2 regions of the Streptomyces sp. MK7 genome follow, and region 2 is predicted to be linked to the other one. Evidence: riboswitches for the same ligand, from Rfam matches in the RefSeq annotation. Region 2 holds a riboswitch; the other holds the start of a gene.
What was found. A riboswitch is a leader RNA that binds a small molecule or an ion and turns the genes downstream of it on or off. The one in region 2 is predicted to bind ZMP and ZTP.

Region 1: it holds a riboswitch for ZMP and ZTP, as region 2 does, so the genes downstream of both, R2S09_RS16225 (bifunctional 5,10-methylenetetrahydrofolate dehydrogenase/5,10-methenyltetrahydrofolate cyclohydrolase) here and R2S09_RS07300 (glycine hydroxymethyltransferase) in region 2, are expected to answer to the same signal.

The regions. Positions count from the first base shown of each region.
Region 1 covers NZ_JAVACL010000012.1:79,980-94,619, reverse strand. The annotation lists gene R2S09_RS16265 (MerR family transcriptional regulator) at 1-235, shown strand, start outside; gene R2S09_RS16260 (glycosyltransferase) at 232-1,458, shown strand; gene R2S09_RS16255 (YncE family protein) at 1,493-2,746, opposite strand; gene R2S09_RS16250 (5-dehydro-4-deoxyglucarate dehydratase) at 3,137-4,141, shown strand; gene R2S09_RS16245 (glucarate dehydratase family protein) at 4,138-5,412, shown strand; gene R2S09_RS16240 (sodium:solute symporter family protein) at 5,492-7,006, shown strand; gene R2S09_RS16235 (SGNH/GDSL hydrolase family protein) at 7,092-8,444, shown strand; gene R2S09_RS16230 (glycosyltransferase) at 8,583-9,812, opposite strand; gene R2S09_RS16225 (bifunctional 5,10-methylenetetrahydrofolate dehydrogenase/5,10-methenyltetrahydrofolate cyclohydrolase) at 9,907-10,755, opposite strand; ZMP/ZTP riboswitch at 10,777-10,861, opposite strand; gene R2S09_RS16220 (hypothetical protein) at 11,498-11,800, shown strand; gene R2S09_RS16215 (S-(hydroxymethyl)mycothiol dehydrogenase) at 11,904-12,989, shown strand; gene R2S09_RS16210 (MBL fold metallo-hydrolase) at 12,989-13,618, shown strand; gene R2S09_RS16205 (SDR family oxidoreductase) at 13,747-14,640, shown strand, end outside.
Region 2 covers NZ_JAVACL010000004.1:111,484-126,123, forward strand. The annotation lists gene R2S09_RS07240 (aldehyde dehydrogenase family protein) at 1-468, shown strand, start outside; gene R2S09_RS07245 (GMC family oxidoreductase) at 581-2,119, shown strand; gene R2S09_RS07250 (glycine betaine/L-proline ABC transporter ATP-binding protein) at 2,116-3,345, shown strand; gene R2S09_RS07255 (ABC transporter permease subunit) at 3,345-5,294, shown strand; gene R2S09_RS07260 (ABC transporter substrate-binding protein) at 5,296-6,252, shown strand; gene R2S09_RS07265 (isocitrate lyase/phosphoenolpyruvate mutase family protein) at 6,259-7,002, opposite strand; gene R2S09_RS07270 (carboxymuconolactone decarboxylase family protein) at 6,999-7,445, opposite strand; gene R2S09_RS07275 (carboxymuconolactone decarboxylase family protein) at 7,442-7,966, opposite strand; gene R2S09_RS07280 (PLP-dependent aminotransferase family protein) at 8,013-9,401, shown strand; gene R2S09_RS07285 (hypothetical protein) at 9,459-10,400, opposite strand; gene R2S09_RS07290 (hypothetical protein) at 10,544-10,888, shown strand; gene R2S09_RS07295 (glutathionylspermidine synthase family protein) at 10,896-12,080, shown strand; ZMP/ZTP riboswitch at 12,150-12,262, shown strand; gene R2S09_RS07300 (glycine hydroxymethyltransferase) at 12,304-13,749, shown strand; gene R2S09_RS07305 (hypothetical protein) at 13,780-14,436, opposite strand; gene trpS (tryptophan--tRNA ligase) at 14,569-14,640, shown strand, end outside.

The sequences.
Region 1 (14,640 bases), on a different contig from region 2:
CGACGGCGAGCGGGCCATGGACCTCGCCGAGGAGCACCGTCTGCACATCTCGCGCTGGTTCACCACCTGCCCGCCGGACATGCACCGGCGCATCGCGGACGACATGGTCGCCGACCCGCGCGCCTTCGCACTCGTCGTGCCGCCGTCGCAGCAGCGCCGCGGCCTCGCCGCCTACCTGGGCAAGGCCGTGCACGCCAACGCCTCGCGCCGCACCGACCCCGAGGGGGACCGATGAGAATCCTGATAGCCGCCGCCGGCTCGAGGGGGGATGTCGATCCCTACACGGGTCTCGGCGCCGTACTGCGGCGGGCCGGACACGAGGTCACCGTCGCCGCGCCGGAGCCCTTCGCGCCGCTGGTCCGCCGGGCCGGACTGCAGTTCCGCGGCCTGCCCGGGCGCCCTGAGGCCCTGGACGGCGCCACCGGCCGGCGCGCCCTCATGCGCAGCGCCGCCGCGTTCGTCACCGAGCTCGGGCGCGGCTTCGCCGACGTCATGGACGACGCCACCGACCTGCTGGTGCTGTCCGCGACCACGGCACCGCTCGGCCGGCACCTCGCCGAGGCCACGGGCACCCCGAGTCTCGGCGCGTATCTCACGCCCACGGAACCCACCGGGGACTTCCCGCCCGTCGTCACCGGCACCCGCTCCCTGGGCCGCCTCGGCAACCGTACGGCCGGACGGTTCGCCCTGCGGATGGCCGACCGGCTCTACGACCGGGCGGTCGCCGAACTGCGCGGCCGACTGGGCCTGCCGCCACTGGGTCCCGCCGCCGCCCGCCGCCGGCAGGAAGCCGCGAACCGGACCGTCCTGTACGGCTTCAGCGAGACCCTCGTGCCACGCCCCGCCGACTGGCGGGCCGGCCTGGAGGTCGTCGGCACCTGGTGGCCGTACGTCGATCCGGCCGAGAGGCTCCCCGCCCAGCTGGAGGACTTCCTCACGGCCGGGCCGCGGCCGGTGTTCATCGGGTTCGGCTCCATGGCGAGCGGCGACGGCGAGCGGCTGAGCGGACTGGCCGTGGCGGCGTTGCGGCGCGCCGGACTGCGCGGGGTCCTCCAGTCCGGCAGCGCCGGACTCGCCGCCGAGGGGGACGACGTGCTGACCGTCGGTGACGTGCCGCACGCGCTGCTCTTCCCGCGGGTCGCCGCCGTGGTGCACCACGCCGGTGCCGGTACCTCGGCGGCCGCGCTGCGCGCCGGGGTGCCCTCGGTACCCGTGCCGGTGACGGCGGACCAGCCGTTCTGGGCGGCACGGCTCGCCGCCCTCGGTGCGGCCACGCGGCCGTTCGGGGAGCTCATCGCCGAACGGCTGGCCGACGCCCTCGGCCGCGCCGCCCGGGACGGGCGCCACGCCCACGCCGCCGCCACCGCGGCCCGCCGCATGGCGGGCGAGGACGCGGTGGGACGCACGGCGGAGGTCGTCGAGGGGTTGAAGGGCCGACGGGGAAGGGTGAGCGGTTGACGGACGAGCGGTTGAGGCACGAGTACGTGTACGGCTAGCCGGCGGCCGGGCCCGTCCAGTCCGGCTGCACGTGGCCCAGGCGTACCCGCTGCGGATGGTCGCCGACCGGCACCGAGGCGGCCTTCCGGCCGGTGGCGAAGTCGATGGCCGTGACCTGGTCGGCGCCGCTCTCGGAGACGATGCAGTCCTTGCCGTCGCCGCTGACGGTGGCCCAGTACGGCTTGACGGCGGGGACCAGCGGGCCCTCCTGCAGGCTCGAACGGTCCACGACCGTCGCGTAGTCGTCCATCGTCCCGGCGACGCAGAGCTTGGTCCCCTGGGGGTTCATCGCGATGCCGTGGTGGCGGGAGTCCAGGAGCCAGGTGGTGCGGTCGGGGTCGGTCCCGGGGTTGCCCGGCAGGGTCTTCACACGGGTGATCCGGTCGGCGGCGACGTCGTACTCCAGGAAGCCGTTGAAGAACGACACCTGGAAGTACAGCTTGGACCAGTCGGGGGTGAAGGCGGCGGGGCGGACCGCGTCGGAGAAGTCCTTCAGCCCGATCGCGTTCAGCCGGTCCCGCATGTCGATGGTCCTGACCTGCTTGAAGGTGGTGGCGTCGACGACGGTGATGTGCCGGTCGCCCTTCGTCCAGTCCCATCCCGGGCTGTCGAGCGAGGTGGTGACCTCGCCGATCGACATGTTCCAGATGTACCGGCCGCCGTCGGTGAAGACGTTCTCGTGCGGCTTGTCGCCGGTGGCGAACTCGCCCACTTCCTCGCCGGTGCGGATGTCGAGGACCTGCACCTTGTTCGCGGTGGACGCGGACACGGCGACCCGGGTGCCGTCGGGGGAGACCGCCATGTGGTCGGCCCGGTAACCGGCCACGGGGAAACGCCAGTTGACCCGGCCGGTGGCCAGGTCGATGGAGACGACGTCGGCGAAGCTCGGCCGGGAGACCACCACCGATCGGCCGTCCGGAGTGGAGTACATGTCGTCCACGTACTGGTCGTGGCCCTCGCCGACCTGGTTGCGGATGGAGGTGTAGTAGATCCACTTGATCGGGTCGGCGTTGATCTCCGCGATCCGCTGCTGCTTGTCGGGGATCACATTGACACGGCCGATCCTCGCGAAGTCGCCGGTGGACCGGATGACGTCAGCGGTGCCGTCCCAGTTGTTGCCTACGAACAGCACCTCGCGCAGCCCGTCGGAGGCGCCGGTCGCGCCGGAAGCGGCTGTCGCCGGCCCGGCGACGGTGAGGACGAGGGCGGCGGCGACGGAGCACAGGTGCCTGGTTCTGGAGGCAGGCATGACTGCTCTCCTTCCTCGGGGGATCTGAACACGGGCCCTTCCCAGTGAACTTACTCAAAAGTAAGGAAGGGTCGGGCTTCGCGACAAGATGTGTTCACGACAAGAACGGTGATCGGAGGGCGCCGCTCACCGAACGTGCCGCCACCGAGGGCGGCGTTCGGTGACTGGTTCGGCGTTTCGAAAGTTTCGAGTGGGAGATCGGTCTCCTTGCGGCCGACCTCGATGAACCCCCGTGTAGGCGCCTGCGGCGATCCCCGTGCGCTGTCGCGCACGTGAAAACGGCCCCTGCGCACGCCTTGACCCTGGTGAGCGGCCGACCTTACATTCCCCACGTCATTCGTATTCTTGATGTGCGTTCATGTATGTGATCGCACATCGGATGGGGTCACCATGCTTCAGGGCGTTCTGTTCTTTCCTGTCACTCCTTTCGCCGTAGATGGGTCGGTCGACACGGCGAAACTTTCGATCCATCTGGAGTCCGGCATCGAAGCCGGTGCGGGCGGGGTGTTCGTCGCCTGCGGAACGGGGGAGTTCCACGCGCTCGGGGTGCAGGAGTTCGCCTCCGTGGTGCGCACCGCCGTGGAGGTGGCCGGCGGCCGGGTCCCGGTCTTCGCCGGCGCGGGCGGTTCGCTGCCCCTCGCCCGGCAGTACGCGCGGGCCGCGCAGGAGGCCGGCGCCGACGGGCTGCTGCTGATGCCCCCGTACCTGGTGGCCGGGCCGCCGGCCGGGCTGGTCGCCTATGTGCGTCAGGTGGTGGCCGCCAGCTCGCTGCCGGTGATCGTCTACCAGCGCGGCACGGCCCGGTTCGACGTCGCCTCCGCCCTCGAGGTCGCGCGCCTGCCGCAGGTGGTGGGCCTGAAGGACGGCACCGGCGACCTGGACCTCCTCGGCCGGATCGTGACCGCCGTCCGGGCCGATCCGGCCACCGGCGGCAGCGGCTTCCAGTTCTTCAACGGAATGCCCACCGCCGAGGGCACCGTACTCGCCTACCGGGGCATCGGCGTCGGGCTCTACTCCTCGGCGGTGTTCTGCTTCGCCCCCGAGATCGCCCTGGCCTTCCACCGGGCCGTCACGGCCGGGGACGACGAGGTGGTGCAGCGGCTGCTGGCGGGCTTCTTCCACCCCCTGATCGCGCTGCGCGACCGCGTCCCCGGCTACTCGGTGGCCCTGATCAAGGCGGGCGTCCGGCTGAGGGGACTGGACGTGGGCGGCGTACGTCCGCCGCTGACCGACCCCGCGCCCGAGGACCTCGCCGAGCTGGAGGCGCTCATCGCGAAGGGCCCGGCCCTGGTCACCGAAGCCCGCCCGGCGGACGACGCCGGCGATGCAGGCGATGCCGACGAGGCCGACAGGACCCCCGCGGCCGCCGCTGCGGCCCAGGCGGTGGCCCGATGAGCGAGGCGCTGCGGATCACCCGCGTCGACATCACCCCCGTGGCGTTCAAGGACCCCGCCCTCCTCAACGCCGTCGGCGTCCATGAGCCCTACGCGCTGCGCGCCGTCATCGAGGTGACGACCGATCAGGGCATCACCGGACTGGGAGAGACCTACGCCGACGAGGGCCACCTGCGCAGACTGCGCACGGCCGCCGACGCGATCACCGGCATGGACGTCCACGAACTCGGCCCGATGCACCGGCGGATCGCCGAGACGCTCGGCGGGGACAACGGCAGCGACGGCCACGGACTGACCGGCATGATCACCACCAGCAGCACCGTGGACCGGGTCTTCTCCCCGTTCGAGGTGGCCTGCCTGGACATCCGGGGCCGCGCCGCCGGCCGCCCGGTCTGCGACCTGCTCGGCGGCGCCGTCCGCGACCGGGTGCCGTTCAGCGCGTACCTCTTCTACAAGTGGGCCGCGCACCCGGGGCACGCGCCCGACGACTGGGGCCCCGCCCTGGATCCCGACGGCATCGTCGCGCAGGCCCGGCGCATGGCGGGGGAGTACGGCTTCACGGCGATCAAGCTCAAGGGCGGGGTGATGCCGCCCGAGCAGGAGGTGGAGGCCGTGCTGGCCCTGCGGGAGGCCTTCCCCGTCACCCCGCTGCGCCTGGACCCCAACGCCGCCTGGACCGTCGAGACCTCGCTGAAGGTGGCCCGCGACCTCGAAGGGGTCCTGGAGTACCTGGAGGACCCCACGCCCGGCCAGGAGGGCATGGCCCGCGTCGCCCGTGAGGCCGCGATGCCGCTGGCCACCAACATGTGCGTGGTCGCCTTCGACGAACTGCCCTCGGCGGTGCGCGCCGACGCGGTCCAGGTCGTGCTCTCCGACCACCACTACTGGGGCGGGCTGCACCGATCCAAGCTGCTCGCCGGGATCTGCGACACCTTCGGTCTGGGCCTGTCGATGCACTCCAACTCCCACCTCGGCATCAGCCTGGCCGCGATGACCCACCTGGCCGCCGCCACGGAGAACCTCACCTACGCCTGCGACACGCACTGGCCGTGGAAGGACCCGGCGGAGGACGTGATCGTCCCCGGTGCGCTCGGCTTCCGTGACGGCTCGGTCGCCGTGCCCCGCGGCCCGGGCCTCGGCGTGGAGCTGGACCGCGACGCGCTGGCCCGGCTGCACGAGCAGTACCTGCGCTGCGGCCTGCGCAACCGGGACGACACCGGCTACATGCGCCGGCTGGACCCGACGTACGAGAAGAAGACCCCGCGCTGGTGACACCGGGCGGCGCCCAGCCGCCCCACCGTCACCCGTCCCCGAATCCCCTCCCGACAAGTCCCGACAAGAAGGTCCTCCCATGCACTGGCTCGACTGGGCCGCCGTCGGCGCCTACTTCCTGGTGATGCTCCTCATCGGCGTGTGGTCGCACCGGCGTGTCAACGACGTCTCCGACTACTTCACCGGCGGCGGCAAGATGCCCTGGTGGCTGACCGGCATCTCGCACCACATGTCCGGCTACAGCGCCGCCGTGTTCGTCGCCTACGCCGCCGTCGCCTACAACTACGGCATCACCGTCTACGTCTGGGCGTTCCTGCCGCTCGCCCTCGGCACCGGCGTCGGCGCCTGGCTGTTCGCGCCCCGGTGGAACCGGCTGCAACGGCGCTTCAAGGTCGCCTCGCCGCTGGAGTACCTCGCCCGCCGCTACAACATCCCCACCCAGCAGGCACTGGCCTGGAGCGGCGCCCTGCTCAAGGTCTTCGACGTCGCCGCCAAGTGGGCGTCGGTGGCCGTGCTGCTGAAGGTCTTCACCGGCATGTCGATGACCAACGGCATCCTGCTGACCGGCGTCGTCACCCTGCTGTACTGCACGGTCGGCGGGTTGTGGGCGGACGCCCTCACCGAGTTCGGCCAGTTCGTCATCCAGGGCGTGGCCGCGCTCTCGATGATGTGGGTGGTCCTCGACCGGCTCGGCGGCGTGTCGAGCCTCGGCACCCTGTGGCACCGGCTCCCGTCCGGGCACACCGACCCGCTCGTCGGCCCCTACACGGCCGGCTTCCTCACCGCGTACGTCGTCGTGAAGCTCTTCGAGTACAACGGCGGCATGTGGAACCTGGCCCAGCGCTACATGGCCACGGACTCCCCGGGCGCCGCCCGCCGCTCGGCGGGGCTGTCGGCCGCCCTGTACCTGATCTGGCCCGCCGTGCTGCTGCTGCCCGCGGTCGCCGCGCCGGTGCTCATGCCGCACATCGCCGACCCTCAGCAGACATACGCGCTGATGGCGCAGTCCTACCTGCCCATGGGCCTGGTGGGTCTCACCCTCGCCGGGATGTTCTCCCACACCATGGCCATGGCATCCTCCGACGCCAACGCCATCTCGGCGGTGGTCACCCGTGACATCCTGCCCGCCCTCCTGCCCGGCTTCCGCGACGCGAGCACCGAGCGGGGTCTGCGGGTGGCGCGGGTGGTCACGGTGGTCTTCATCGCCGTCTCCATGATCGTGGCCATCGAGGCCGACCACTTCGGCGGCGTCCTCGGGATCATCGTCGGCATGGTCGCGGCCGTCATGGGCCCGATCTCCATCCCGATGCTGCTGGGCCTGCTGCCGGCCTTCCGCCGCTGCGGGCCGCGGGCGGCCCTGGCCTCCTGGGCGCTCGGCCTCGGCGGCTACTTCCTCGTCAAGTACGGCCTGGACGGGGCCTCCCAGACCACCGTGGTCGTCACCCCGCTGGTCACCTCGCTCGTCGTCTACACCGGCCTCGGCCTGCTGCTGCCGGAACCGGACACGGAGGCCGACGCCGTCGTCGCGGCCGTCTCCGGCCCGGAGCCCGGCCCCGAGACCGCTGCTCTGAACCCGCTGGCGGAGCAGGCCTGATGCGGCCTTCGCTCCGAGCGTCGGCGCGGGGCCACCGAGAACAGACAAGACACACCAACCGAGCACAGATGGAGGTAATCCTCGGATGAAGAGATCCTCGCTGGTGAGCGTCGCGGTCGCCCTGGTCGTCGGCACGGCGGGCTTCACCACGCACACGGCGTCCGGTGCGCGCGACGCCGCGCCCCGGCAGGCGCAGGCCGCCGCCGCGACGAGCGACGCCGGCGGCCACTGGGTGGACACCTGGGCGTCCATGCCCCAGTTGACCGAGCCCGGGAACATGCCGCCCGCGCCCTTCACCCAGACCGACCGCGTGTTCGAGCACGCCACGCTGCGCCAGACCGTGCACGTCTCGGTGGGCGGGCAGCATCTGCGGCTGCGCTTCTCCAACGCGTTCGGCGGCACCGACCTGCCCGTCACCGGCGTCACCGTGGCACGCCCGGCCGACGGCAAGGCGGGCGTCGACGCGATCGTGCCGGGCAGCGCCCGGACGGTGACGTTCGGCGGGCACCAGGGCATCGACATCCCGATGGGCGCTCAGGCGGTCAGCGACCCGCTGGACTTCGATGTGAGGGCCGGGACCGACCTCACCGTGACCGTCTACCTCGCCGACGGCCAGGCCTCCACCTCCATCACCTCGCACCCCGGCTCGCGCACCACGTCCTACATGCTCGCCGGTGAGCACCTGGACGACACCGCACTGCCCGGCGCCACCACCGCCGACCACTGGTACTTCCTCAGCGGCCTGGAGGTGTGGTCGAAGAACAGCACCTCCGCCACCGTCGTGCTCGGCGACTCGCTCAGCGACGGCCGCGGGTCCACGACCAACGGCAACGACCGCTGGCCGGACCAGCTCCAGGACCGGCTGCGCTCCCGCCCCGGCACGTCGGGCATCGCGGTCATCAACGAGGCGGCCGGCGGCAACCGGATCCTCCACGACGGTCTGGGTCCGGGCGCCCTGGCCCGGCTGGACCGTGACGTGCTCGCCCAGAGCGGCGTCGATCGGCTCATCGTCTTCGAGGGCGTCAACGACATCGGTACGGCCGACGCGACCGAGCCGGCGATGAAGCAGGTCACGGACGACCTCATCGGCGCCTACCAGCAGATAGTCGCCCGCGCCCACGCCCAGGGCATCCGCGTCTACGGTGCCACCCTCACCCCGTTCGGCGGCAACGGCTACGACGACCCGGCTGGCCTCCGCGAGTCGGCGCGGCAGTCGGTCAACCGGTGGATCCGCACCAGCGGCCGGTTCGACGCCGTCATCGACCTCGACCAGGCGGCCCGTGACCCTGAGAACCCGCGCGCACTGCTGCCCGCCTACGACACCGGCGACCACCTCCACCTCAACCCGGCCGGGTACAAGGCCCTGGCCGACACCGTGCCGGTCCGCCTCTTCCAGCAGCGCCCGCAACCGGGGGACGGAGGCATCAGCCCCGCCTGACGGGGCCCGGCGCTCCACAGAGGCGGCCAGCTGGACCCGTAGGACGCGGCTGATGGCGTCGCGAAGCGCCCGTCGGCCACGGACGACATGGCCGGCCACGGACGAGGTGGCCGGCCACGCGCGAGGTGGCCGGCCCGGTCAGCTCGCCAGCCGGTCCACGGCGGCCAGCACCGGCGCGACGCCGTCCTCCCCGCGGATCCGGGCGCCCAGGACCTCGGCCCGTCGCCGGTGGGCGGTGTCCCCGGTGGCCCGTGCGAGCGCCGCGGAGAGCGCGTCCGGGGTGAGCCCGCGCAGCGGGACGGCGCAGGGGGCCACACCGAGACCCACCAGGCGCTGCGCCCAGAAACCCTCGTCGAACTGCACCGGCAGCGGCACCGCGGGCACCCCGGCGCGCAGCCCGGCCGCCGTCGTGCCCGCCCCGGCGTGATGCACCACGGCGGCCATGCGCGGGAACAGCGCCGAGTGCGGGACCTCGTCGATGGTCAGCATGTCGTCACCGGCCGCCGCCAGCCCGGCCCAGCCCCGCTGGACCACCCCGCGCAGCCCGGCCCGGCGCAGCGCGCGCACGATCGTCCCGCTGAGCCGGGCGGGGTCGGGCACGGTGGCACTGCCGAGCCCGACGAAGACCGGGGGCGGCCCCGCGTCCAGGAACTCCCGCAGCTCGTCCGGGAGCCGGTCGTCACGGTCGTACGGCCACCAGTAGCCGCACACCTCCAGACCGGCCCGCCAGTCACGGGGCCGGGGCACCACCAGCGGGCTGAAGCCGTGGTGCACCGGCAGGCGCAGCCCCGCGCGGATGCGGCGGGCGGTGCCGATCCGGGAGGCGGGCAGCCCCAGCCGGGCCCGCACGGTGGGCACGGCCGCCGAGAAGACCCGCTCCACGGCGAGGTTCACCCCGTGCCCGGCGAGACGGTTCACCGGCGCTCCCCAGTGACCGCCGCCGAGCAGCGGCGGGGCGAACTCCCGGGTGGGCGACAGGGGTTGCAGATGGGTGCCCATGCAGGGCAGGCCCAACGCCTCGGCGATGGCGTGCCCGACCGGCCCCAGGGAGCCGGACAGCAGCAGGACGTCGCTCTTCTCGGCCGCCGCGATCAGCTCGTCCGTCATGCGCGTGAGGGCCGCCCGCACCAGCCCGACGGCCCGCAGCATCTTGCCCGCGTCGGTCGCGCTGCGGTGCAGGCCCCGCCCACGCGTGGAGTGGAGTTCGGCCCGCGGATCCACCGGCAGCGCGTGGAAGCCGAGCCCCGAGCCCGCGACGAGCGGCTCGAAGCGCCCGTGGGTGACCAGGGTGACCGCATGACCCGCGCGGGCCAGGCCGTGCCCCAGTCCGGTGAAGGGGGCGACGTCTCCCCGGGAACCCGCCGTCATGATCGCTACGCGCACGACGGCCAGTATGGCCGCGCCGCCGCCCACCGCCGGTGAACGACCCGTCGGATCGCGGAGCCTTCACCCCGCGCCTTGTTCACACGCCGAGCTGCCGGGCGGCCGCGTCCACGGTCTGCTCCAGGAGCGTGGCGATCGTCATGGGACCGACACCGCCGGGCACCGGCGTGATGAGCGAGGCCCGCTCCACGGCCGAGTCGAAGTCGACGTCGCCGACGTTGCCCTCGTTGTAGCCCGCGTCGATCACGACCGCGCCCGGCTTGATGTCCTGGCCGCGGACGAGCCGCGGCCGGCCCACGGCGGCTACCACCACGTCCGCCTCCCGGACCACGGACGACAGCTCACGCGTCCGCGAGTGGCAGTACGTCACCGTGGCGTCCCGGGCGAGCAGCAGCATGCCCACCGGCTTGCCGAGGATCGCGCTGCGCCCGACGACGACGGCCCGCTTGCCGGCCAGGTCGACGTCGTAGGCGTCGAGCAGCCGCAGGATGCCACCGGGCGTGCAGGAGACGAACCCCGGCAGGCCGAAGCTCATCGTGGCGAAGGAGGCGAAGGTGACGCCGTCGACGTCCTTCTCGGGCGCGATCGCCTCGAACGCGGCCCGCTCGTCGATGTGCTCGCCGACCGGGTGCTGGAGGAGGATGCCGTGGACGGAGGGGTCCTGCGACAGCGACCGCAGCGTGCCGACCAGTTCCTCGGTGGTGGTCTCGGCGGGCAGCGCCACACGGCGGGAGTCGATACCGGCCTTGCGGCTCCGGTTCTGCTTCATCCGGACGTAGGTGACGGAGGCGGGGTCCTCGCCGACCAGCACCGTCGCCAGACAGGGCGCCGTGCCCGTGCGGTCGGTGAGTTCGGCGGCCTTCCGGGCGGTCTCCTCGACGATGCGTCGGGCGAGCGCGGTGCCGTCCATGAGCCGGGCCTGGGACATGGTCCACTCCTGAGCGTTCGACGGAATCGCCCAGGCGCGCGGCTACGACTCTGCGTGGACCGCTCCCCGGTGGTGCTCCACCTCAGCGCCAGTCACGGCCCCGCCCCAGCCTAGCCGAACCCGCCCGCCGCCCCGGCAGCGCCCGCGGCGAACGGGCACGAGCCCGGGGCCGCACGGCGCGCAGCAGGGATCTCACCAGCGCGGCGGAGGCCAGCCGCTGTGCCGCGGAGGCGGCCCGCGAGGGCCGCGGCCGGGCGGAGTGGGACCCGCCCACTCCGGCGCGGGCCGAGAAGCTCCACGTCAGCCGGGAGCTGACCTGGACCCGCGCGGCCTTCCGCCCTACTCGTCCCATGTCCGGATCATGATCCGATCGGCGATCCTGCCGTCGCGCAGTGCACCGGTGTCAAAGGCGGGGCGTGCCGTGGTCGCCATATGACCTCCCACGAAGCCATGGCCCGGCGGGAGCGGGCCGTCACGGGCCTCTCCTTCGAGCGTGCTCCGCCCGTCCGGGCCCGGCAAGCCGGATGGGGCCCGCACGCACGGGCGCGGTAGGCGCCGCGCGCGGTACCGGCGCAACGCGCGGGCGGGCGTACGGCCGGTGCGTGCCGTGCCGTGCCCGACCCGGGGAGCGGCGGTGAACCTCCCCGTCGTGCGCCGCGTTCCGTCCGCCGCGTTCTCGTCCTGTCGGGTGAGCGGGGGCCTCAGGCCGTGTCCGGGCGGGGCCGGCGGCGTTGCTGAGGGCATGATCTCCACTCGACGTATCGTCACCGTCGTCGGTCTTGCCGCTTCCGTCACGGGTCTCGCCGCGCTGCCGGCGAGCGCCGCCGACACCGGGGTCCCGGTCGTCGGCAGGCTGGTGCCGCTCAGCACGGTCGACTCGCTCGCCCGCACCGGCCTCCCCGCCGAGCCGCAGAACGCGGTCCCCTCGGTCTCCGGGCAGCTCTCCTCCCTCCACCACGTGCACGACCTCAACCAGCTGAACCAGCTCAGGCAGGTCACCGGCCTCGTCTCCCCGCTCTTCGGGCTGGTGCCCGGCATCCACTGATCCCGCGCCACGCGGTGCGGCGACCGGCCCGCCCGCCGCCGTACCGCCTGGCCGCCGGTAGTGTCGGGACCACGGACAACGGTCGACGGAAGGGACCACCACCATGGCCCAGGAAGTGCGCGGCGTGATCGCACCCGGGAAGGACGAGCCCGTACGGGTCGAGACGATCGTCGTGCCGGATCCCGGGCCCGGAGAGGCCGTCGTACGGGTCCAGGCCTGCGGCGTCTGCCACACCGACCTGCACTACAAACAGGGGGGCATCAACGACGAGTTCCCCTTCCTCCTCGGTCACGAGGCGGCCGGTGTGGTGGAGTCGGTGGGGGAGGGGGTCACGGACGTCGCTCCCGGTGACTTCGTGATCCTCAACTGGCGTGCGGTGTGCGGGCAGTGCCGGGCCTGTCTGCGCGGGCGGCCCTGGTACTGCTTCAACACGCACAACGCCCGGCAGAAGATGACCCTCACCGACGGCACCGAGCTCTCCCCGGCCCTCGGGATCGGCGCTTTCGCCGAGAAGACGCTGGTGGCGGCCGGCCAGTGCACCAAGGTGGACCCGGCCGTCTCCCCGGCCGTGGCCGGGCTGCTGGGCTGCGGTGTGATGGCGGGCATCGGCGCGGCGATCAACACCGGGAACGTCGGCCGCGGCGACTCGGTCGCCGTCATCGGCTGCGGCGGTGTCGGGGACGCCGCGATCGCCGGGGCGTACCTGGCGGGCGCGGCGAGGATCATCGCCGTGGACATCGACGACCGCAAGCTCTCCACCGCCCGCACCATGGGCGCGACCCACACGGTCAACTCCAGGGAGACCGACCCGGTCGAGGCGATCCGGGAGCTGGCCGGAGGCTTCGGCGCTGATGTCGTGATCGACGCCGTCGGCCGCCCGGAGACCTACAAGCAGGCCTTCTACGCCCGTGACCTGGCCGGCACGGTGGTTCTGGTCGGCGTGCCGACCCCGGAGATGAAGCTGGAGCTGCCCCTGCTGGACGTGTTCGGCCGGGGCGGCGCGCTGAAGTCCTCCTGGTACGGCGACTGTCTGCCCTCCCGGGACTTCCCGATGCTGATCGACCTGCACCGTCAAGGGCGCCTGCCGCTGGACAAGTTCGTCACCGAGACCATCGCCCTCGACGAGGTGGAGAAGGCGTTCGAGCGGATGCACGGCGGCGACGTGCTGCGCTCGGTGGTGGTGCTGTGATGGCCGCCCGCATCGAACGCCTCGTCACCTCCGGGCAGTTCACCCTCGACGGGGGCACCTGGGACGTCGAGAACAACGTGTGGATCGTGGGCGACGACCACGAGGCGATCGTCATCGACGCCGCGCACGACGCCGAGGCCATCGCCGCCGCGGTCGGCGACCGACGGCTGACCGCCATCGTGTGCACCCACGCGCACAACGACCACATCGACGCCGCACCCGCCCTCGCGGACCTCACCGGTGCGATGATCTGGCTGCACCCCGACGACCTGCCGCTGTGGAAGATGACCCACCGCGACCGGGACCCCGACGAACACCTGACGGACGGCCAGGTGATCGAGGCGGCCGGCGCCGACCTCACCGTCCTGCACACCCCCGGCCACGCGCCGGGCGCGGTCTGCCTCCACGACCCCGGGCTCGGCGTCGTCTTCACCGGCGACACCCTCTTTCAGGGCGGGCCGGGCGCCACCGGCCGTTCCTACTCCGACTTCCCGACGATCATCGACTCCATCCGCGACCGCCTTCTCACCCTGCCGCCGGAGACGAAGGTCCTCACCGGCCACGGCGATGCCACCACCATCGGCACGGAGGCCCCGCACCTTCAGGAGTGGATCGCCCGCGGTCACTGAACGGCGGCGACGCACCGACGCAGCCGACAGGAAGACGACCGAAAGACGACAGAAAGACGACAGTAGATGTCCGGCTTCCGCGCCACCCTCGACGAGGACACCGCAGGAAGACGCACAGGAGGCCGGACATGTCACGTCCACGTCCACGTTCACTGGAGGGCAAGGTCGCGCTGGTCGCGGGAGCGACACGCGGCGCAGGCCGCGGCATCGCCGTGGAGCTCGGCGCGGCCGGCGCCACCGTGTACGTCACCGGACGCAGCACACGCGCCCAGCGCTCCGAGTACGACCGCCCCGAGACCCTCGAGGACACCGCCGAACTCGTGACCGAGGCCGGCGGCCACGGCATCGCCGTCCCCACCGACCATCTGGAACCCGACCAGGTCCGCGCCCTCGTCGAGCGCGTCGCACACGAGCAGGACCGCCTGGACGTCCTCGTCAACGACATCTGGGGCGGCGAGAAGCTCTTCGAGCGGGACACCCCCGTCTGGGAGCACGACCTCGACAACGGTCTGAGGCTGCTCCGCCTGGCCGTGGAGACACACGCCGTCACCAATCACCACGCCCTGCCCCTGCTGCTGCGCCGGCCCGGCGGCCTGGTGGTGGAGATGACCGACGGCACCGCCGAGTACAACCGGGACACCTATCGCGTCAATCTCTTCTACGACCTCGCCAAGGCGTCCGTGCTGCGTATGGCCTTCTCCCTGGGCCACGAACTCGGCCCGCGCGGCGCCACCGCGGTCGCGCTCACCCCCGGCTGGCTGCGTTCGGAGATGATGCTCGACCACTTCGGGGTGCGGGAGGAGAACTGGCGCGACGCCCTGGAGCAGGTGCCCCATTTCGCCATCTCCGAGACTCCGCGCTACGTCGGCCGGGCCGTCGCCGCCCTCGCCGCCGACCCGGACGTGGCGCGCTGGAACGGTCGGTCGCTGTCCAGTGGCGGGCTCGCCCAGGTGTACGGCTTCACCGACGTGGACGGCAGCCGCCCCGACGCCTGGCGGTACCTGGTCGAGGTGCAGGACGCG
Region 2 (14,640 bases):
GTCGCCTCCGCGCTCGCCGAGGGCGCGGTGCTGTGCTGTGGCGGCAAGCGGCCCGAGGCCGACCGGACCCGGCCCGCCACCGGCTACTTCTACGAGCCGACCGTCCTCGACCGCTGCCACCGGACGATGCGGGTCGTCCGCGAGGAGGTCTTCGGACCGGTCCTCACCGTCGAGACCTTCCGCACCGAGGACGAGGCCGTCCTGCTCGCCAACGACACCGAGTACGGTCTGGCCGGCGCCGTCTGGACCGCCGACGCCGGCCGGGCGCGCAGGGTCGCGGGCCGGCTGCGCCACGGCACGGTCTGGATCAACGACTTCCACCCCTACCTGCCCCAGGCGGAGTGGGGCGGCTTCGGCAAGAGCGGAGTGGGCCGCGAACTGGGACCCGCCGGACTCGCCGAGTACCGCGAGACCAAGCACCTGTACCAGAACCTCGCGCCGAAGCCGGTGCGCTGGTTCGCGGGCTGAGCCCCGCCCCGTACGCAGCGAAGCCGCTCCCGTACGCCGCAGACCCCGTACGCCGCAGACGCCGTACGCCGCAGCCCTCCGTGCGCCGGACCCCCACCTGGAGTACCCCCTGATGCCCGACAACCCCCCTGAGAACACCTACGACTACGTCGTCATCGGCGGCGGCACGGCGGGCTCCGTCATCGCCTCCCGCCTCACCGAGAACCCCGACGTCACCGTCGCCGTCATCGAGGGCGGCCCCAGCGACGTCGGCCGCGACGACGTGCTGACCCTGCGCCGCTGGATGGGCCTCCTCGGCGGCGAGCTCGACTACGACTACCCCACCACCGAGCAGCCCCGCGGCAACTCCCACATCCGGCACAGCCGCGCCCGCGTCCTCGGCGGCTGCTCCTCGCACAACACCCTCATCGCCTTCAAGCCGCTGCCGTCCGACTGGGACGAGTGGGAGGCGGCCGGCGCCAAGGGCTGGGGCGCGGTGCCGATGGAGGCGTACTACGCGCGGCTGCTCAACAACATCGTCCCGGTGGACGAGAAGGACCGGAACGCCATCGCCCGCGACTTCGTCGAGGCGGCACAGGCGGCCGTCGGGGTGCCCCGGACCGAGGGCTTCAACAGCAAGCCGTTCAGCGAGGGCGTCGGCTTCTTCGACCTCGCCTACCACCCCGAGGACAACAAGCGGTCGAGTGCGTCGGTGGCGTACCTGCACCCGGTGATGGACGAGCGGCCCAACCTGACGATCCTGCTGGAGACCTGGGCGTACCGGCTGGAGCTGAACGGCACCCGCGCCGAGGGCGTGCACGTGCGGACCAAGGACGGGGAGGAGATCCTCGTACGGGCCCGCCACGAGGTGGTCCTGTGCGCCGGCGCCGTGGACTCCCCGCGCCTGCTGCTGCACTCGGGCATCGGCCCGAAGACGGACCTGGACAGGCTCGGCATACCCGTCGTCCACGACCTGCCGGGCGTCGGGGAGAACCTGCTCGACCACCCCGAGTCGGTGATCGTCTGGGAGACGAACGGCCCGATCCCGGAGAACTCCGCGATGGACAGCGACGCCGGTCTGTTCGTGCGGCGCGATCCCGAACACGCGGGCCCCGACCTGATGTTCCACTTCTACCAGGTTCCGTTCACGGACAACCCGGAGCGACTGGGCTACGAGCGTCCGCAGCACGGCGTGTCGATGACCCCGAACATCCCCAAGCCGAAGAGCAGGGGCCGGCTGTACCTGACCAGTCCCGACCCGTCCGTCAAGCCCGCCCTGGACTTCCGCTACTTCACCGACGAGGACGACTACGACGGCCGCACCCTCGTCGACGGCATCCGCATCGCCCGCGAGATCGCCCGGACCGAGCCTCTGGCCGGCTGGCTGAGGCGCGAGGTGTGCCCCGGCCCGGACGTCACCGGCGACGAGGAACTCGGCGAGTACGCCCGCAAGGTCGCCCACACCGTCTACCACCCGGCGGGCACCTGCCGGATGGGCGCCGCCGACGACGAACTGGCCGTCGTCGATCCCGAGCTGCGCATCCGTGGCCTGGACGGCATCCGCGTCGCGGACGCCTCCGTCTTCCCGACCATGACCGCGGTGAACCCGATGGTCGGGGTGCTCATGGTCGGGGAGAAGGCCGCCGGCCTGATCGGAGGCGAGATCCGATGACTCTCACGGTCCCCACCCGCAAGCCGCCCACCCGCGGCGACGACCCGGCCACCACCCCCGTCTTCTCGGTGGACGGCCTGTGGAAGGTCTTCGGCCCGAAGGCCGACCGGATCCCCACGGACCCCGAACTCAGCGCCCTCGCCCCCGCCGACCTGCGTCGACGCACCGGCTGCACAGCCGCCGTACGGGATGTGGGCTTCGAGGTGCACAGGGGTGAGGTCTTCGTCGTCATGGGCTTGTCCGGCTCCGGCAAGTCCACGCTCGTACGCTGCCTGACCCGGCTCATCGAACCGACCGCGGGCACCGTAGCCCTCGACGGCGAGGACGTGCGCGCCATGGACAGGGCCCGGCTGCGGGAGCTGCGCCGGCACCGCACCGCGATGGTCTTCCAGCACTTCGGCCTGCTGCCCCACCGCACCGTCCTCGACAACGTCGCCTACGGCCTGCAGATCCAGGGCGTGGGCCGCTCCGAGCGCCGTGAGAAGGCCGCGGAAGTGGTCGAGAAGGTCGGCCTGAAGGGCATGGAACAGCGCCGGCCGGGCCAGCTCTCCGGCGGCCAGCGTCAGCGCGTCGGCCTCGCCCGCGCCCTGGCCGTCGACCCCGAGGTGCTCCTGTTCGACGAGCCGTTCAGCGCCCTCGACCCGCTCATCCGGCGGGACATGCAGGAGGAGGTCGTCCGCCTGCACCAGGAGGAGGGCCGCACGATGGTCTTCATCACCCACGACCTGCAGGAGGCCCTCAAGCTGGGCGACCGCATCGCGTTGATGCGCGACGGCCGCGTCGTGCAGCTCGGCACCCCCGAGGATATCGTCGGCTCCCCGGCCGACGACTACGTCCGCGAGTTCGTCCGCGACGTCCCGCGTGAACAGGTGATGACGGTGCGCGGGGCCATGCGCCCGGCCTCTGCCGAGGACGCGAGCGCCGGCCCGGCGGTGTCCCCGCAGGCCACGGTCGCGGAAGCCATCGAGGCGGTCGCCCGGGCGGGCGCACCGGCCCGCGTGGTGGACGAGGGCAGGTGCGTGGGCCTGGTCGACTCGGACGCACTGCTGGGCGTGGTCGCGGGCGTCACCGGCACCGACGCGGCCGCGGGCAGTCGTGCCGATGGGGCGGCACCGGTGGGCGGTGGTGGTGCCCCCGCGCGAGCGCATTCGAGCGTGGGGGAGGCATCCCGCTCGCGCGGGCGGGCCACCCCGCCCGGGGCCGGCGCTGACTCGGGAGCCGTCTGATGGCGACGATCACCGCATCGGTCCCCCGTGCGACACCCGGCGCCCCGCGCAACCGTGCCCTGCGGAAGCTGGCGGTCCTCGCGGTCCTCGCCGCCGTCCTCGGCCCCCTCGCAGGCGCCCACTGGGCGGGCAGCACCTGGCCGCACGCGCTGACGGTCGACCTCACCGAACCGCTCACCGGCGCCAGCACCTGGATCATCGACAACCGCGACAGCCACCCCCTGTTCCTCTACTTCTTCGGCTACATCAGCAACGCGGTCGTCATCTGCGTACGCGCGGTGTACCTCTTCCTCCTCGCCGCAGGCTGGGCCGGTGTCACCGCCCTCGCCTCCGCCGTCGCCTGGCGGGTGGCCGGAGTCCGGCTCGCCCTGGGCACGGCGGCCGCGTTCCTCGCCTGCGGTCTGCTCGGCATGTGGGTGCCCACCATGCAGACGCTCGCGCTGATGGTGATCGCGGTGCTCGCCTCGGTGGCCGTCGGGACGCTGCTCGGTCTCGCCGCCGGGCTGTCGGACCGCATGGACCGCGCGCTGCGCCCGGTGCTGGACACCATGCAGGTGCTCCCGGCGTTCGCGTACCTCCTGCCCGTCGTCCTGGTGTTCGGCATCGGGGTGCCTGCCGCCGTCCTCGCCACCGTCGTCTACGCCGCCCCGCCCATGGCCCGTCTCACCGCGCTCGGCCTGCGCGGCGCCGACGCCGAGGTGCTGGAGGCCGTCGAGTCCCTCGGTGCCACCGCACGCCAGCGCCTGCTGACCGCACGCGTCCCGCTGGCCCGGAAGGAACTCCTGCTCGGCCTCAACCAAACGATCATGATGGCGCTGTCCATGGCCGTCATCGCCTCCGTCATCGGCGCCGGCGGCCTCGGCGACCGCGTCTACCAGGCGCTCGCCTCGGTCGACGTGGGCGCCGCGCTGGCGGCCGGCATCCCCATCGTGCTGCTGGCCGTCGTCCTGGACCGGGTGACCGGCGCGGCGGGGGAGCGTATCGGCGACGGACCCCGCACGTCCGCCGTGTGGTGGCTGCACGGCGCCCTCGCCGCCGCCGTCGTCGCCGTGGCGGTGGCCGTCCGTCTCGCGGCCCGTCCCGACTGGCCCACCGGCTGGACGGTGAACATCGCCGAGCCGGTCGACCGCGCCGTCGACTGGATGACCGCGCACCTGTACTCGGGTGTTCCGTACATCGGCGGCACCGCCGACTGGGCGGGCCACTTCACCACCTGGATCCTGGACCCCGTGCGGGCCGGACTGCAGTGGCTGCCCTGGTGGTCGGTGCTGCTGATCGTGGCCGCCCTGGCGTGGCTGATCGGCACCTGGCGCACCGCGCTGACCGCCGCGGGCGCCATGGCCGCGGTCGGGGCGCTCGGGGTGTGGAAGCCGGCCCTGGACACCCTGTCCCAGGTGCTCGCCGCCGTCGCCGTCACCCTCATCGCCGGCTTCGCGACCGGCATCGCCGCCGCCCGCAGCGACCGCTTCGAGAGACTGCTGCGCCCGGTCCTGGACGTCTTCCAGACGATGCCGCAGTTCGTGTACCTGATCCCGGTCGTTGCGCTGTTCGGCGTCGGCCGCGCCCCGGCCGTCGCCGCGGCCATCGTCTACGCCCTGCCCGCCGTCGTCCGGATCACCGCCCAGGGGCTGCGCCAGGTCGACCCGGCCGCCCTGGAGTCGGCCCGCTCGCTCGGCGCGACCAGGGGACAGCAGCTCCGGCAGATCCAGCTGCCGCTCGCCCGCCCGGCGCTGCTGCTCGCCGTCAACCAGGGCCTGGTCCTCGTCCTCGCCGTCGTCGTCATCGGCGGCCTGGTCGGCGGTGGCGCGCTCGGGTACCAGGTCGTCTTCGGCCTCGCCCAGGGCGACCTGGCGACCGGACTGGTCGCCGGCGTCGCGATCGTCTGCCTCGGCCTGATGCTCGACCGGGTGACCCAGCCCACCGCGCGGGGCGCGCAGAAGGGAACGTGACATGCGACTTCGTACGACATCCGTGGTGGCCGGCGCGGCCGCGCTCATGCTGCTGACCGGCTGCGGCGCCGCCGACATGACCAAGCAGGCCTCGCCGTTCGCGGGCGCGCGGGGCGCGAGGACCGTGACGCTGTCCGTCCAGTCCTGGGTCGGCGCCCAGTCCAACGTGGCCGTCGCCCAGTACCTGCTGGAGCACGAGCTCGGCTACCGCGTCGACACCGTCCAGGTCGACGAGGTCCCCGCCTGGGACGCGCTCAGCCAGGGCCGGGTCGACGCCATCCTGGAGGACTGGGGCCACCCCGACCAGGAGAAGCGGTACGTCCAGGACAAGAGGACGATCGTGCGGGGCGGCGACCTGGGGGTGACGGGGCACATCGGCTGGTTCGTGCCGACGTACCTCGCCAGGCAGCACCCGGACATCACGGACTGGAGGAACCTCGACAAGTACGCCTCCCTCTTCCGCACCGCGGAGAGCGGCGGCAAGGGCCAGCTGTTGGACGGCTCCCCGTCGTACGTCACCAACGACAAGGCCCTGGTGAAGAACCTGAACCTGAACTACCAGGTGGTCTTCGCCGGTTCCGAGGCGGCGCAGATCACGCAGATGAAGCAGTTCGCCAAGGAGAAGAAGCCCTTCCTGACCTACTGGTACTCACCCCAGTGGCTGTTCGAGAAGATCCCCATGACGGAGGTGAAGCTGCCGCCGTACAAGGCGGGCTGCGACGCCGACGCGGCCAAGGTCGCCTGCGCCTACCCGCACACCCCGCTGCAGAAGTACCTCAACGCCGGCTTCGCGAAGTCGGGCGGCAAGGCGGCGGCCTTCCTGAAGAGGTTCAGGTGGACGACCGAGGACCAGAACGAGGTCTCCCTGATGATCGCCGACCAGAAGCTGTCACCGCAGGAGGCGGCGAAGAAGTGGGTGGACAGCCACCCTGCCGTGTGGAAGCGGTGGCTGTCCTGAACCGCCTCAGCGCATCGGGCCGGCGGCTCGGCGCACCAGGCCGGCGGCGATGTCGCCGAGTGCCTGTGCGGCACGCCGCTGGAGCCCTGGCCCGAACGTGATCCTCGTGGCTCCGAGCTCCCCGAGTTCGGTGGGCGAGGGTCCCGTGCCGTCCAGCCGGGCCAGCATGTTCAGCGGGCCCTGGATGCCTGCCCTCAGCAACGGCAGTACGTCCGCCGGGGCGAGGATCGGGTACACGCAGTCCGCGCCCGCCGCCGTGTACAACGCGGCCCGCTCGACGGCGCGTTCGGGATCGCCGTCGCCGTGGGCGAAGACGTCGACGCGGGCGTTGAGGAAGAGCCGGTCGGCGGCGGCCGAGCGGACCTCGGCGAGGAAGCCGGCGTGCTCCTGCGGGTCCTTCAGCGTGCCCCCGCTCGAGTCCTCCAGGTTGCAGCCGACGGCGCCCGCCTCCAGCAGCCGCTCCACCAGCTCCTTCGGGGCGAGCCCGTAGCCGTCCTCGATGTCCGCCGACACCGGCACGTCCACCGCGCGTGCGATCCGGGCCACCGCCGCGAACATCTCGTCGGCCGGGGTCCTCCCGTCCTCGTACCCGAGCGAGGCGGCGACCCCGTGGCTGGGTGTCGCGAGCGCCGGGAACCCCGCCTCGGCGAAGACACGGGCACTGGCCGCGTCCCACGGACCGGGCAGGACCAGGGGGTCGCCCGGGGCGCGCCCCCGGTGCAGCGCGCGGAAGGCCTCGGCGCCGCTCACCACTTGGCGCTCCCGGCGGGGATCCGGCGGCTGACCATCAGGCGGTTCCAGGTGTTGATGACGCTGATCAGCGCGATCAGATGGGCCAGCCGGGGCTCGTCGAAGTGCTCGGCGGCCTGCTCGTGGACCGCGTCCGGCACGAAGCCGTCGGTGAGGACGGTGACCGCCTCGGTCAGGGCCAGCGCCGCCCGTTCCCGTTCGCTGAAGACGTCTCCGGCCTCCTCCCAGGCGTCCAGGAGATCGAGCTGCCGCTCGCTCACGCCGTGCTCGCGGGCGAGGGCCAGATGCATGTCGAGGCAGAACGCGCAGTGGTTGAGCTGCGAGGCGCGCACCTGCACCAGCTCGGCCAGGACGGGCTCGCCCAGGCCCCGCTTGGCGGCGGCGCCCAGTGACCGCAGGGCGCCGCGCACCGCGTCGTCCAGATGGGTGGTCCGGGCCGTCACTTGTACTGCCCCGGCGTGTAGTGGCCGGGGACGGCGCGGGTGGTCACGCCGAACCGGTTCCAGGCGTTGATCACCGCGATCGCGGCGATCAGCTGGGCGAGTTCCTCCTCGGCGAAGTGCTTGGCGGCCTTGTCGTACACCTCGTCCGGCACGAAGCCGTCGGTGAGGACCGTGACCGCCTCGGTCAGCTCCAGGGCCGCGAGCTCCCGCTCGGTGTAGAAGTGCCGGGACTCCTCCCAGGCGCCGAGCTGGATGATCCGCTCCACGCTCTCGCCGGCCGTGAGGGCGTCCTTGCTGTGCATGTCCAGGCAGAGCGCGCAGTGGTTGATCTGCGAGGCGCGGATCCTGACCAGCTCGCGCAGCCGCGGCTCCAGACCCTGCCCGGCGGCCGCGTCCAGCCGGATCATCGCCTTGTAGACCTCGGGGGCGTGCTCGGCCCAGCGCATCCGGGGGCTCTGCTCCGGGGCGTACTCGGCGGTCGTCTCGCTCGTCGTCCCAGGGGTGTTCCGGGTCGTGGTCATGATTCGATCATAGGCGCGAAGCAGCCCAGCGGTATGGTCCATTTCCATGGCGAGGACATGGGCCACTCTGGGCGTCGACCTGCATCTGGAACCGGCCGGACCGCGTGTGCGCCGAGGGCTGACCGACGCCCTGCGCGAGGCGGTCCGCTCCGGCCGCCTGGCCCCCGGCACCCGGCTGCCCTCCTCCCGTGTCCTCGCCACCGACCTGGGCGTCGCCCGCAACACGGTCGCCGACGCCTACGCCGACCTGGTCGCCGAGGGCTGGCTCACCGCCCGCCAGGGCTCCGGCACCCGGGTCGCCGACCGGGCGGTGGCCGCCCCGCCCGCCGACGCGGCCCAGCCGCCCCGCGCACCCCGCCGCCCCGTCTTCGACCTGCGCCCCGGCACCCCCGACCTCGCCTCCTTCCCCCGTGCGGAGTGGCTCAGGGCAGCCCGCCGCGCCCTGACCACGGCCCCGAGCGACGCCCTCGGCTACGGCGACCCGCGCGGCCGGCCCGAACTGCGCACCGCCCTCGCCGGCTACCTGGCCCGGGTGCGCGGCGTACGCACCACCCCGGAGCGCATCGTGGTGTGCTCGGGCTTCTCGCACGGTCTGAGGATCCTCGGCGAGGTACTGCGGGCGCGCGGCACGGCCACGGTCGCCGTCGAGTCGTACGGCCTGGACCTGCACTGGGGCCTCCTGACCCGGGCGGGACTACGCACCCTCCCCCTGCCCCTCGACGAACGCGGCACCCTCACCGGCGAGTTGCCGGACGTCGGCGCGGTCCTCCTCACCCCCTCCCATCAGTTCCCGATGGGTGTGTCCCTGCATCCGGACCGGCGCGCGGCCGTGACGGACTGGGCGCGGCGCACCGGCGGCCTGATCCTGGAGGACGACTACGACGGCGAGTTCCGCTACGACCGGCAGTCGGTCGGCGCGCTCCAGGGCCTGGACCCCGACCGCGTGGTCCACCTGGGCACGGCGAGCAAGTCCCTGGCCCCCGGTCTGCGCCTGGCCTGGATGGCGCTGCCGCCGTCCCTGACCGAGGAGGCCGCGGCGGCGAAGGGACCCTCCGACACCTGCGGGGTGCTCGACCAGCTGACCCTGGCGGAGTTCATCACCTCCGGCGCCTACGACCGCCACGTACGCTCCGCCCGGCTGCGCTACCGGCGCCGCCGCGACGCACTGGTCGAGGCGCTCGCCGCCCGCGCCCCCGACGTCCGCCCCACCGGGATCGCCGCCGGACTGCACGCCGTACTGCGGCTGCCGCCCGGTGCCGAACCGGCCGTGGTCCAGGCGGCGGCCTGGCAGGGGCTCGCCCTCCACGGTCTGTCCCGCTACCGGCACGAGCAGGCCGCCGTCAGCCCCGTGGACGGCCTGGTCGTCGGCTACGGCACCCCAACGGACCATGCCTGGGCGGCCGCCCTGGACGCGCTGTGCCGGGTCCTGCCCTGACCGAGGCACACCGGACGGCCCCGCACCACGCGGCCTGGTTCGCGCGCGCCGTGCCGCTCAGCCCCGCTCGGCCGGTTCCGCCCCGGCCGCAGCCGCCCCGTCAGCCGTCGCCCCCTCCGGTGCCGTCCCGTCCGGTGCCGTCCCGTCCGGCGCCGTCCCGTCAGCCGTCGGAGCCGCCGGTGCCTCCCCGAACCGTGCCAGTGCCAGCGCGCCGGCCACCGCCACCGCGAAGCCCAGTAGCGCCAGCCAGCTCAGGCCCTCCCGCGTGCGGTCGCCCAGCCACACCACGCCGATCGCGGCGGGGCCGATCGTCTCGCCGATCACCATGCCGGCGGTGGCCGTCGTCACCGAGCCGCGCTGGAGCGCCGAGGTGAGCAGCAGGAACGCGGCACCGCCGCCCAGCACGAGGGCGTACGAGGCCGGGTTGGTGAACAGTTCCGCGGGGCTCAGCGAGTCGATCAGCCGCACCGTCACCTCGACCACACCGAAGCCGAGGCCCGCGCCCAGGCCGAGCAGCAGGGCCCGGCCGCGCTCGGGGAGACGGCCGGCCATCCCGCCCAGGGCCGGCACGGCCAGCGCCGCCGCGAGCATCGCCCACCTCAGAACCGTGGAGCCGTCCCGGCCGCCCTCCGTCCCCGAGGCCAGGCCCAGCATCGCCAGGCCGGCGCAGACCACGCCGACCGCGGCCCACTCCGTCCCGCTCAGCCGCACCCTCAGCAGCCGCGCCGCGGCCACCGCCGTCACCGCGAGGCTGGACGCCAGGGCCGCGCCCACCGCGTAGATCGGCAGCGACCGCAGGGCCGCGATCTGCAGCAGGAAGCCCAGCCCGTCCAGGGCCAGACCCGCCAGATACCGCCACTGCCGCAGCGCCCGCAGCAGCAGCGCCGCATCGGCGCCGCCGCCCTGCGCGCCACCCGGCTCCGCGGCCGCCCGGGCGGCGACCGCCTGGAGCACCGTCGCCGTACCGAAACACACCGCCGCGCCGAGTGCGCACACCATTCCCAAGAGCACGACCCGACTGTAGGTGAGCGGCGGCGTTCCAGGGGCCCCTGAGCGGACGCTCACACCTGTCTCTAGGCTGTCCGTCGGAAAACCGGCCGGCCACACCCGGCCGGCAGCCGACGACAACGGGGGAGACGTACATGGCGGACACTCGGCGGCAACTCAGGTCGGGCGCGGTGGTCCTCGGCGGGATGGGACTGCTCGCCTCGGCGCTCACCGCCTGCTCCTCCGACCCGGACAAGCGCTGCGTCGACCGCGACAGCTACACCTTCTCCAAGGGCTACAAGGTCGTCTCCGACAAGAACTGCAAGTCCGCGAAGACCTCCGTCGACGGCGCCTGGTACTACGGCGGCAAGAAGAAGAGCGGCTGGGTGGACGGCGGCTCCTTCACCAGGCCCCACAAGAGCTCCGGCGGGTCCGGCGGCAGCCACGGCGGGGTCGACCGCGGCGGCTTCGGCAGCGGCCACGGCACGTCCGGCGGCTGAGCCGGGCATGGAACGCCGCACCGTCGAGCCCCGCCCCGGCTGGCAGCGGACCGTCGAGGCACAGGGCCTGATCTACCCGCTCACCCGCTACCCCGACGACTCCCTGCGCCCCTACTGGGACGAGAGCGCGTACTACGTCTTCTCGCTGCCCGAGGTGGAGGCGCTGGAGGAGACCGTCGAGGAACTGCACCGCATGTGCCTGGCCGCCGCGGACCACCTCGTCACCACGGGGCGCTTCGCGGACCTCGGCATCACCGACCCCCGAGTCGCCCATGCCGTGGCCGAGTCCTGGCGGCGGCGCGCCGAACTCCCCTCCGTCTACGCCCGCTTCGACCTGCGCTACGACGGCACCGGCCCGGCCAAGCTCCTGGAGTACAACGCGGACACCCCCACCTCCCTGGTCGAGGCCGCCTCGCCCCAGTGGTTCTGGATGGAGGAACGGTTCCCCGGCGCCGACCAGTGGAACTCCCTGCACGAACGGCTCGTCGCCGCCTGGAAGAAGCAGGCCGGCCTGCTCCCGCCGGGCAGTCCGCTGCACTTCGCGCACTCCGCCGCCGACGAACTCGGCGAGGACCTGATGACGGTGGCCTATCTGAAGGAGACCGCCGAACAGGCCGGCCTCGACACGGACTGGATATCCATGGAGGAGATCGGCTGGGACCCGCTCTCCGGCCGGTTCGTCGACAACGGCCTCCGCTTCATCCGCAGCATCTTCAAGCTGTACCCGTGGGAGTGGCTCACCACCGACCGCTTCGCCGGCCACGTCCTGGACACCCTCGACAACGGCGGCGGCACCGGCTCCACCCTGTGGATCGAGCCCGCCTGGAAGATGCTGCTGAGCAACAAGGCACTGCTGGCGATCCTCTGGGAGCTCTATCCCGGCCACCCCAACCTGCTTCCCGCGTACCTGGACGGGCCCCGCGAGCTGGCGGACGGCGCCGGCTGGGTGGCCAAGCCGCTGCTCGGCCGCGAGGGCGAGGGAGTGACGGTCCACGAACCGGGGACCGAGCCCGTCGTGCGCGACGAACCCTGCTGCTACCAGGAGCTCGCCCCGCTGCCCGCCTTCGACGGCAACCACGTCGTCCTCGGCGCCTGGGTCGTCGAGGACGAGTCCGCGGGCCTCGGCATCCGGGAGTCGGCCGGGCTGGTCACCGACGAGTACGCTCGCTTCCTGCCGCACGTGATCCTCTGACGGCCCTGCTCGGCCCGGCCCGCATGGTGGACGTGGCAGAGCCCCCGGGCAGGCCAACCGGTAGGCTGACGTGCGGGCCGTGACTGGCGCGTCAGGTCCTGGCGAGGCCAGGACCCAAAGATGGGACCGACCATCGGGGAGCGGCCCGAGCAGCGAGTGTGCCGTGCGCCTGGGCCGTACCGTGAACGCCGAACGCCGAACGCCACGCCCGGAGGTCCCCGAGATGTCTGCGCCCCTCTCCCACGAGTCCACCGCCTTCCGCGCCGCCCTCGACGTGATCCGCGCCGTCGAGCCGCGCGTCGCCGACGCCATCGGCCAGGAGGTCGCGGACCAGCGCGCGATGCTCAAGCTGATCGCCTCGGAGAACTACGCCTCCCCGGCCACCCTCCTGGCGATGGGCAACTGGTTCAGCGACAAGTACGCCGAGGGCACCGTCGGCCGCCGCTTCTACGCCGGCTGCCGCAACGTCGACACCGTCGAGTCCCTGGCCGCCGAGCACGCGCGTGAACTCTTCGGCGCCCGCCACGCCTACGTCCAGCCGCACTCCGGCATCGACGCCAACCTGGTCGCCTTCTGGGCCGTCCTCGCCGACCGCGTCGAGGCCTCCTTCCTGGAGAAGGCCGGCGCCCGCCAGGTCAACGACCTGACCGAGTCCGACTGGGCCGAGCTGCGCCAGGCCTTCGGCAACCAGCGCATGCTCGGCATGTCCCTGGACGCCGGCGGCCACCTCACCCACGGCTTCCGCCCCAACATCTCCGGCAAGATGTTCGACCAGCGCTCCTACGGCACCGACCCGGCCACCGGCCTGATCGACTACGACGCGCTGCGTGCCCAGGCCCGCGAGTTCAAGCCGCTGATCATCGTCGCCGGCTACTCGGCGTACCCCCGTCTGGTGAACTTCCGGATCATGCGCGAGATCGCCGACGAGGTCGGCGCCACGCTCATGGTCGACATGGCGCACTTCGCGGGCCTGGTCGCCGGCAAGGTCCTCACCGGCGACTTCGACCCGGTCCCGCACGCTCAGATCGTCACGACCACCACGCACAAGTCCCTGCGCGGCCCGCGCGGCGGCATGGTGCTGTGCGACGACTCCCTCAAGGACCAGGTCGACCGCGGCTGCCCCATGGTCCTCGGCGGCCCCCTCCCGCACGTCATGGCCGCCAAGGCGGTCGCCCTCGCCGAGGCCCGGCAGCCCACCTTCCAGGACTACGCCCAGCGCATCGTCGACAACTCCCGCGCTCTCGCCGAGGGCCTGATGCGCCGCGGCGCCACCCTCGTCACCGGCGGCACCGACAACCACCTCAACCTGATCGACGTCGCCACCTCCTACGGCCTCACCGGCCGCCAGGCCGAGGCCGCCCTCCTCGAGTCCGGCATCGTCACCAACCGCAACGCGATCCCGGCCGACCCCAACGGCGCCTGGTACACCTCCGGCATCCGCATCGGCACGCCCGCGCTCACCACCCGCGGCCTCGGGACGGCGGAGATGGACGAGGTCGCCGGCCTGATCGACCGCGTCCTCACCAGCACCGAGCCCGGCACCACCAAGTCCGGCGCCCCCTCCAAGGCCGCCCACGTCCTCGACCCGAAGATCGCCGACGAGATCTCCCACCGCGCCACCGACCTGGTGGCCGCCTTCCCGCTGTACCCGGAGATCGACCTGGGCTGACCCGGCCAGGGGGTGTCCCGCCCGGGGAGCTCAGAGATCGATCAGCTCCTGACGCGGCTCCTCACGCGGCGGTCCGGCCTTGCGCCGGGCCGCCGCGCGGCATGTCAGAAGCGTCCCGGCGACCCCGGCGGCGAGCCCGCCGGCCGCCCACCACACACCGTCCCGCTCTCCGCCCTCGCGCGCGCCGGCCGGCGTCCCGTCGAGCCCGAGGAAGCCGGCGCCCGCCAGCTCGTCGTAGACCCGCCGTGGCGCCCGGTGCCAGCGGATGTCGTCGTCCGGCAGGTCAGGCGCCGGGTCGGTGCGCACCCACGGGCTGCCGTCCTCGCCGACGAACAGCTGGTCCTGGCGCAGCATCGCCACGTCACCGCCGGGCGCCCGGTTGGTCTGCGGCCAGCCGCCGACCCCGGTCAGTCCCCACATCACCGTGAACCGCACCGGCGGATACCGGCCCTGCGACCAGGCCTCCGGCACTCGTTCCGTGCCCGTGTACGACGGGTCCAGCAGCCACCGCAGCCGGTCGAATTCCGTCTCCCCGGAGTGCCAGGACTCGGTGCGCCCCTCGCCGGCCGTCACCACCACCGCCACGTCGGGTTCCTCGGGAGCCGCCCGGTCCGTCGCCCGCGCCCCTGAGCCACCCGCCAGCACCGCCGCCGCCGTGGCCACCGCCGCACAGACCAGCCGCCGCATCGCGCCCCCTCACCCGCCCGTGTCACGCCCCCGGGGTCACCCGCCCCTTGTTACACCCCCGGGGACGGATCGCATCCCATCTGTTTCCGGCCAGTTCCGGAACGGGGCCCCGGACCTGAGAGAATAATGAGCATGGCCACAGACCGACCTCGCGTGCTCTCCGGAATCCAGCCCACCGCAGGCTCGTTCCACCTCGGGAACTAC